Regions from separate parts of the Streptomyces sp. NPDC092045 genome, predicted to be linked through region 1. Evidence: riboswitches for the same ligand, from Rfam matches in the RefSeq annotation. Region 1 holds a riboswitch; each other region holds the start of a gene.
What was found. A riboswitch is a leader RNA that binds a small molecule or an ion and turns the genes downstream of it on or off. The one in region 1 is predicted to bind thiamine pyrophosphate.
Positions count from the first base shown of each region.

Region 2: it holds a riboswitch for thiamine pyrophosphate, as region 1 does, so the genes downstream of both, ACIQKA_RS15345 (thiamine ABC transporter substrate binding subunit) here and thiO (glycine oxidase ThiO) in region 1, are expected to answer to the same signal.
Region 3: it holds a riboswitch for thiamine pyrophosphate, as region 1 does, so the genes downstream of both, thiC (phosphomethylpyrimidine synthase ThiC) here and thiO (glycine oxidase ThiO) in region 1, are expected to answer to the same signal.

Region 1 covers NZ_JBIVSC010000002.1:146,769-149,029, reverse strand. Annotated here, with positions in the region: gene thiO (glycine oxidase ThiO) at 1-957, opposite strand, end outside; TPP riboswitch at 1,138-1,250, opposite strand; gene ACIQKA_RS07425 (NAD(P)/FAD-dependent oxidoreductase) at 1,395-2,261, shown strand, end outside.
Region 2 covers NZ_JBIVSC010000004.1:415,931-418,191, forward strand. Annotated here, with positions in the region: gene rlmN (23S rRNA (adenine(2503)-C(2))-methyltransferase RlmN) at 1-1,032, shown strand, start outside; TPP riboswitch at 1,062-1,172, shown strand; gene ACIQKA_RS15345 (thiamine ABC transporter substrate binding subunit) at 1,254-2,261, shown strand, end outside.
Region 3 covers NZ_JBIVSC010000005.1:295,679-297,939, forward strand. Annotated here, with positions in the region: gene ACIQKA_RS17160 (YibE/F family protein) at 1-743, opposite strand, end outside; TPP riboswitch at 815-961, shown strand; gene thiC (phosphomethylpyrimidine synthase ThiC) at 955-2,261, shown strand, end outside.

The DNA.
Region 1 (2,261 bases):
GCCGAGCAGCGGCGCGTTGTCCGGCGAGGCGGGGCGCAGCCCGGCCAGGGTCTCGGTGAGCGGCAGCTCGGTGATCCCGGGCACCAGCTCGTGGGCGTCGCGCAGCAGCTCGTACACCCCGCCCGCCGTCACCGTGGTGTCCCAGCCCAGCTCCTCGCTGGTGGCGCCGACGACCAGCTCGCCGTTCTCGCGGGGCACCAGGTAGACGTGGCTGCCGCGGACGACGGCCCGGACGGTCCGGGAGAGGAAGGGGGCGTACGCGGGCGGCACCCGGAGCCGCAGGACCTGGCCCTTCACCGGGCGGACCGGCGGAAGCACCTCGTCCGGCACCCCCGCGAGCCGCCCGCTCAGGCTGCCCGCCGCGAGCACGGTCTGTCCGGCCGCCAGCTCCTCGCCCCCGGCCAGGACCGCGCCGCGCGCCCGGTCCCGCACCACGCTCAGGCGCTCCGCGGGGGTCCGGCGGAAGACCACCCCGGCCCGCTCGCAGGCGACGAGGAGCGCGGCGGCGAGCCGGCGCGGGTCCACCTGGTGGTCGCCGTCGACCCGCAGGCCGCCGCGCACCCCCGGTGCCAGCATCGGCTCCAGGCGGCGGCACTCGCGGCCGCTCAGCCACTCCGAGGCGAGCCCGCAGCGGGTCTGCAGGGCGTGCAGCTCGCGCAGGTGCGCCCGGTCGTCGGCGTCGAGGGCGACGGCGAGGGTGCCGCAGGCGCGGTACCCGACGTCGTGGCCAGTGGCCTCCTCCAGCTCGGCGACGAAGGCCGGATAGCGGGCGGCGGAGGCGAGGTTGAGCCCGAGCAGGGTCTCCTCGCCGTAGTGCAGCTCGGTGACGGCGGCGAGCATCCCGGCCGCGACCCGAGCGGCCCCGCCGCCCGGCTCCGGGTCGACGACGACGGTGCCCAGCCCGCGCCGCGCGGCCCGCCAGGCCGTGACCAGGCCGATGATCCCGCCCCCGACCACGAGGACGTCGAAGGCGCTTCGGCCGTCGGCGGATCCCCGGCCGTCGGCGGATCCCCGGCCGTCGGTGGGTCCCGGTGCGCCGGAAGGCCCTCGTGCGCCGGAAGAACTCTGCGCGCCGGAAGATCTCTGCGCGTCGGAAGAACTCTGCGCGCCGGAAGAACTCTGCGCGTCGGAAGAACGCATGGGCGTCCAGCCCCTCCCTTCGCCGGCATGACCCGGATCAGGTTCCTACGGTCGGAGGCCGGCCAGCCTCCCTCTCAGCCCGGTGCGTCCGGGCTCCCGCGAGTGCTTTACGCCCGCCAGACTAGCTTCCGCCCCGCGTCCGTCACGAGGGGGCCGTGCCCCCCACCCGACCTGACGGGCCGTCAGCTGCGTAAGGTGGCCGTGTGAGCGAGCAGAAGCAGACCCAGCGGCGCGTCGTGGTCGTCGGCGCCGGAATGGCCGGCGTCCAGACCGCCGTCGCCCTCCGCGAGCAGGGCTTCACCGGCCCCGTGACCCTCATCGGGGCCGAACCCCACCAGCCCTACGACCGGCCCCCGCTCTCCAAGGCGGTCCTCCTCGGGAAGGCCGAGGACTCCGCCTTCGAGGTCGACTTCGAGGAGCTCGGCGTCGAACTCCGGCTCGGCGTGGACGTCACCGGACTGCGCGCCGCCGACCACGAGGTCGACACCGGGGCCGGGCCCGTCCCGTACGACACCCTGGTGATCGCCACCGGCGCCCACCCGGTCGCCCTGCCCGGCTCCGAGGGCGTCCCCGGCGTCCACCTGCTCCGCACCCTCGACGACGCCGTGCGCCTCGGGCCCGTCCTGGAGCGCCGCCACACCGTCGTGGTCGTCGGCGCCGGCTGGATCGGCGCCGAGTTCGCCACCGCCGCGCTCGGGGCCGGCTGCGCCGTCACCGTCGTCGAGGCCGCGGACCTCCCGCTCGCCGGCACCCTGCCCGCCGAGGTCGCCGCCCCCATGGCCGGGTGGTACGCGGCGAACGGCGCCGAACTCCTCACCCACGCGCGCGTGGACACCGTCGAACCCGGCCGGGTCCTCCTCGCCGACGGCCGCGAACTGCCCGCCGAGGCCGTCGTCGTCGGCATCGGCGCCCGCCCCGCCACCGGCTGGCTCGCCGGCTCCGGCATCGCCCTCGACCCGAGCGGCGCCGTCACCGCCGACGACCGGCTGCGCACCTCCCTGCCCGACGTGTACGCGGTCGGGGACTGCGCCTCCTTCCCCTCCGCCCGCTACGGCGAGCGCCTCCTCGTCCACCACTGGGACAACGCCCTCCAGGGCCCGCGCGCGGTCGCCGCCGCGATC
Region 2 (2,261 bases), on a different contig from region 1:
ACGCCCGCCGAGCGGAAGGAGGCCGTCGCCGCGATCGGCGAGAAGCCCTTCCGCGCCAAGCAGCTGTCCACGCACTACTTCGCGCGGTACGCGCACGACCCCGCCGAGTGGACCGACATCCCGGCCGCCTCGCGGGAGAAGCTGGCCGGGGAGCTGCTGCCCGACCTGATGTCCGTGGTGCGGCACATCTCGTGCGACGACGACACCACCCGCAAGACCCTGTGGCGGCTGCACGACGGCACGCTCGTGGAGTCGGTGCTCATGCGCTACCCGGACCGGGTGACCATGTGCATCTCCTCGCAGGCCGGCTGCGGGATGAACTGCCCGTTCTGCGCGACCGGGCAGGCCGGTCTCGACCGGAACCTGTCGACCGCCGAGATCGTGCACCAGATCGTGGACGGCATGCGCGCCCTGCGCGACGGCGAGGTCCCCGGCGGCCCGGCCCGCCTTTCGAACATCGTGTTCATGGGCATGGGCGAGCCGCTCGCCAACTACAAGCGGGTCGTCGGCGCCGTCCGCCGCCTCACCGATCCCGAGCCGGACGGCCTGGGCCTGTCCCAGCGCGGCATCACCGTCTCCACCGTCGGACTCGTGCCCGCGATGCTGCGCTTCGCCGACGAGGGCTTCAAGTGCCGCCTCGCGGTCTCCCTGCACGCCCCGGACGACGAGCTGCGCGACACCCTCGTGCCCGTCAACACCCGCTGGAAGGTCCGGGAGGTCCTCGACGCGGCCTGGGAGTACGCGGAGAAGTCCGGGCGCCGGATCTCCATCGAGTACGCCCTCATCCGGGACATCAACGACCAGGCCTGGCGCGGCGACCTGCTCGGCCGACTGCTCAAGGGCCGGCGGGTCCACGTCAACCTGATCCCGCTGAACCCGACGCCCGGTTCGAAGTGGACCGCGTCGCGTCCGGAGGACGAGAAGGCGTTCGTGGAGGCCATCGCCCGCCACGGCGTGCCGGTGACCGTGCGGGACACCCGGGGCCAGGAGATCGACGGTGCCTGTGGACAGCTGGCCGCCGCCGAGCGCTGAGCTTGTACCCTGAGCTCGAACACATCTCCATATTCCGACAGGGGAGCGCCACAGCGCTGAGAGTGCGGTGTCCGTCAGACCGCAGACCCTCTGAACCTCGCCCAGGTCATTCTGGGTAGGAAGTTCGGTCGTAACTCGAGCTGTTGCGCCCTGCCCGCGTCCGGTCCGCCGGTCGTGGGCAGGGCCGCGTCTCTTCCTGGTCACCCCCAGGAGGAATCTCAGTGAGCACCAAGAAGACGGCCGCCGTCGCGCTCGTCGCGGCGCTGGCCGTCACGGCCCTCGCCGCCTGCGGCACCGATGACGTCCGCGAGGGCGCCGGCAAGTCCGGCGCGCCCGCGCCGAAGACCGTGACCCTCGTGAGCCACGACTCGTTCAACGCCTCCAAGGAGGTGCTGGCGGAGTTCACGAAGCAGACCGGTTTCACCGTCAAGGTCCTCAAGGCCGGCGACGCCGGCGAGGCCGTCAACAAGGAGATCCTGACCAAGGGCTCCCCGCAGGGCGACGTCTTCTTCGGCGTCGACAACACCCTGCTCTCCCGCGCCCTCGACAACGGGATCTTCGTCGGGTACCGGGCGAAGGGGCTCGACCGGATTCCGGCGGAGTACCACCTGGACGAGGAGCACCGGGTGACGCCGATCGACTCCGGCGACATCTGCGTCAACTACGACAAGAAGTACTTCGCCGACAAGAAGCTGGCGCCGCCGGTGACCTTCGACGACCTGGCGAAGCCGGAGTACAAGGACCTGCTCGTGGTCGAGAACCCGGAGCGGTCCTCCCCGGGGCTCGGTTTCCTGCTCGGCACGGCGGCGAAGTACGGGGACGACGGCTGGCAGGCGTACTGGTCGAAGCTCAGGGCGAACGGCGTGAAGACCGTCGACAGCTGGGAGCTCGCCTACAACCAGGAGTTCTCCGGTTCGGCCGGCGGCAAGCAGGCCAAGGGCGACCGGCCGCTGGTCGTGTCGTACGCCTCCAGTCCGCCGGTCGAGGTGCTGTACGGCGAGCCGCAGCCGAAGGTCGCGCCCACCGGCGTCTCCACCGGCACCTGCTTCCGGCAGACGGAGTTCGCGGGCCTGCTGAACGGGGCGAAGAACCCCGAGGGCGGCAAGGCGCTGATCGACTTCCTGATCTCGAAGAAGTTCCAGGAGGACATGCCGCTCCAGATGTTCGTCAACCCGGTGGCGAAGGACGCGGTGCTGCCGGAGCTGTTCACGAAGCACGGCGTGGTCGTG
Region 3 (2,261 bases), on a different contig from region 1:
ACCAGCGGGTTCGACCCCTGCAGGATCGCGGGCAGGATGAAGAACATCAGCACCAGGAAACTCACGGCGAGCGCGACCAGGGCCATGAGCCCCCGCATCCGTCCGACCGCCACGACCGCGAGGGCGAAGATGCCTGCGAGCACCGCCAGCGGCACCTTCCGGTTCACGTCCGTCACCGAGTACTGGAGGTCGTACGGGGCGTCGGGGGCGTACGCCACCACCACGCCCTGTCCCTCCTCCAACTGGCGCGGTGCGCCCGGCTGCACGATCTCGGTGAACTCGCGCCCCTTGTTCGGCCCGGTCGTGACCTCGATCTTCGCCCTCTTGCAGTCCCCCTGCTGGGCCTCGACCGCCTCGCGCCCCTCCGGGGTGGAGGTGTCTCCGGTCGGTGGGACCTGACCGGCGTTCACGACCTTGCAGTCGACCTGCTCGACGGAGACGACCCTGCCCTGCTCGGTCTGGCGGTCGAAACCGACGCCGGTGCGTTCGTGCGCCGGGGCGCCGCCGGGCCACAGGACCACGAGCCCGATCATGACGGCGGTGGCGAAGGGGACCAGGACGGCGGCGATGACCTTGCGCAGGTGCCGGGAGACGGGGGCGGCGGGCCCGTGGCTGTGGCTGTGCCCGTGTCCGGCTCCATGACCGGGGCCGTGCCCTGCTCCGTGGCCGGATCCATGGCCGTCGGACGGGCCCGGGCCGTGGGAGTGGTCGTGCGGCTCGGGAGTCTGCTGGGGGGAAGTCACCGACCGATCATCGCAAGAACGGCGGGGGCCCACTGTTCAGCACGCCCGGGATGGCGCTAGCGTGGTGACACCTTTGCACACGCGGGAGCTCGGAGCACCGGGCTGAGAGGGCGCTGATCACCGTACGCGCGTACCGATGTACGTACGGGAGGAGGCTGCGCCGACCGCCGAACCTGTTACCGGGTAATGCCGGCGTAGGGAGATCGGTCTCATGACCATTCAGGACGCACGCACGCCTGCCTCCGAGCAGAACGACCAGTCCGCCGGGCGCACGCCGGGCTGGCACAAGGGATACGTCCAGGGCTCGCGCCCCGACCTGCGGGTTCCGGTCCGTCAGGTGCACCTCACCAACGGCAGGGACGTCACGCTGTACGACACGTCCGGCCCGTACACCGATCCCACCGTCGACACCGACGTGCGGCGGGGCCTGCCGCCGCTGCGCGAGAACTGGATCATCGCGCGCGGCGACACCGAGGAGTACGCGGGCCGCCCGGTCCGCCCCGAGGACGACGGCATCAAGCACACCTCGCCGCGCGGCGGCGGCCTCAAGAACCTCGACGCCGTCTTTCCCGGCCGCCCCCGTCTGCCGCGCCGGGGCCGCTCCGGCCAGGCGGTGACGCAGCTCGCGTACGCCCGTCGTGGCGAGATCACGCCGGAGATGGAGTACGTCGCGATCCGCGAGAACATCTCCCCCGAGGTCGTGCGGGAGGAGATCGCGGCGGGCCGGGCCGTGCTCCCGGCGAACGTCAACCACCCGGAGATCGAGCCGATGATCATCGGCAAGCGGTTCCTGGTGAAGGTCAACGCCAACATCGGCAACTCCGCCGTCACCTCCTCCATCGAGGAGGAGGTGGAGAAGATGACCTGGGCGACCAAGTGGGGCGCCGACACGGTCATGGACCTGTCCACCGGCCGCAACATCCACACCACCCGCGAGTGGGTGCTGCGCAACTCCCCCGTGCCCATCGGCACCGTGCCGCTCTACCAGGCCCTGGAGAAGGTCGACGGCAGGGCCGAGGAGCTGAGCTGGGAGATCTACAAGGACACGGTGATCGAGCAGGCCGAGCAGGGCGTGGACTACATGACCGTGCACGCCGGCGTGCTCCTGCCGTACGTGCCGCTCACCGCGCGCCGCAAGACCGGCATCGTCTCGCGCGGTGGCTCGATCATGGCCGCCTGGTGCCTCGCGCACCACAAGGAGAACTTCCTCTACACGCACTTCGAGGAGCTCTGCGAGATCCTCGCGGCGTACGACGTCACGTACTCGCTCGGCGACGGCCTGCGCCCCGGCTCGATCGCCGACGCCAACGACGCGGCCCAGTTCGCGGAGTTGAGGACGCTCGGCGAGCTGAACACGATCGCCAAGCGCCACAACGTCCAGACGATGATCGAGGGCCCGGGACACGTCCCGATGCACAAGATCAAGGAGAACATCGACCTCCAGCAGGAGATCTGCGAGGAGGCGCCGTTCTACACCCTCGGCCCGCTGACCACGGACGTGGCGCCCGCGTACGACCA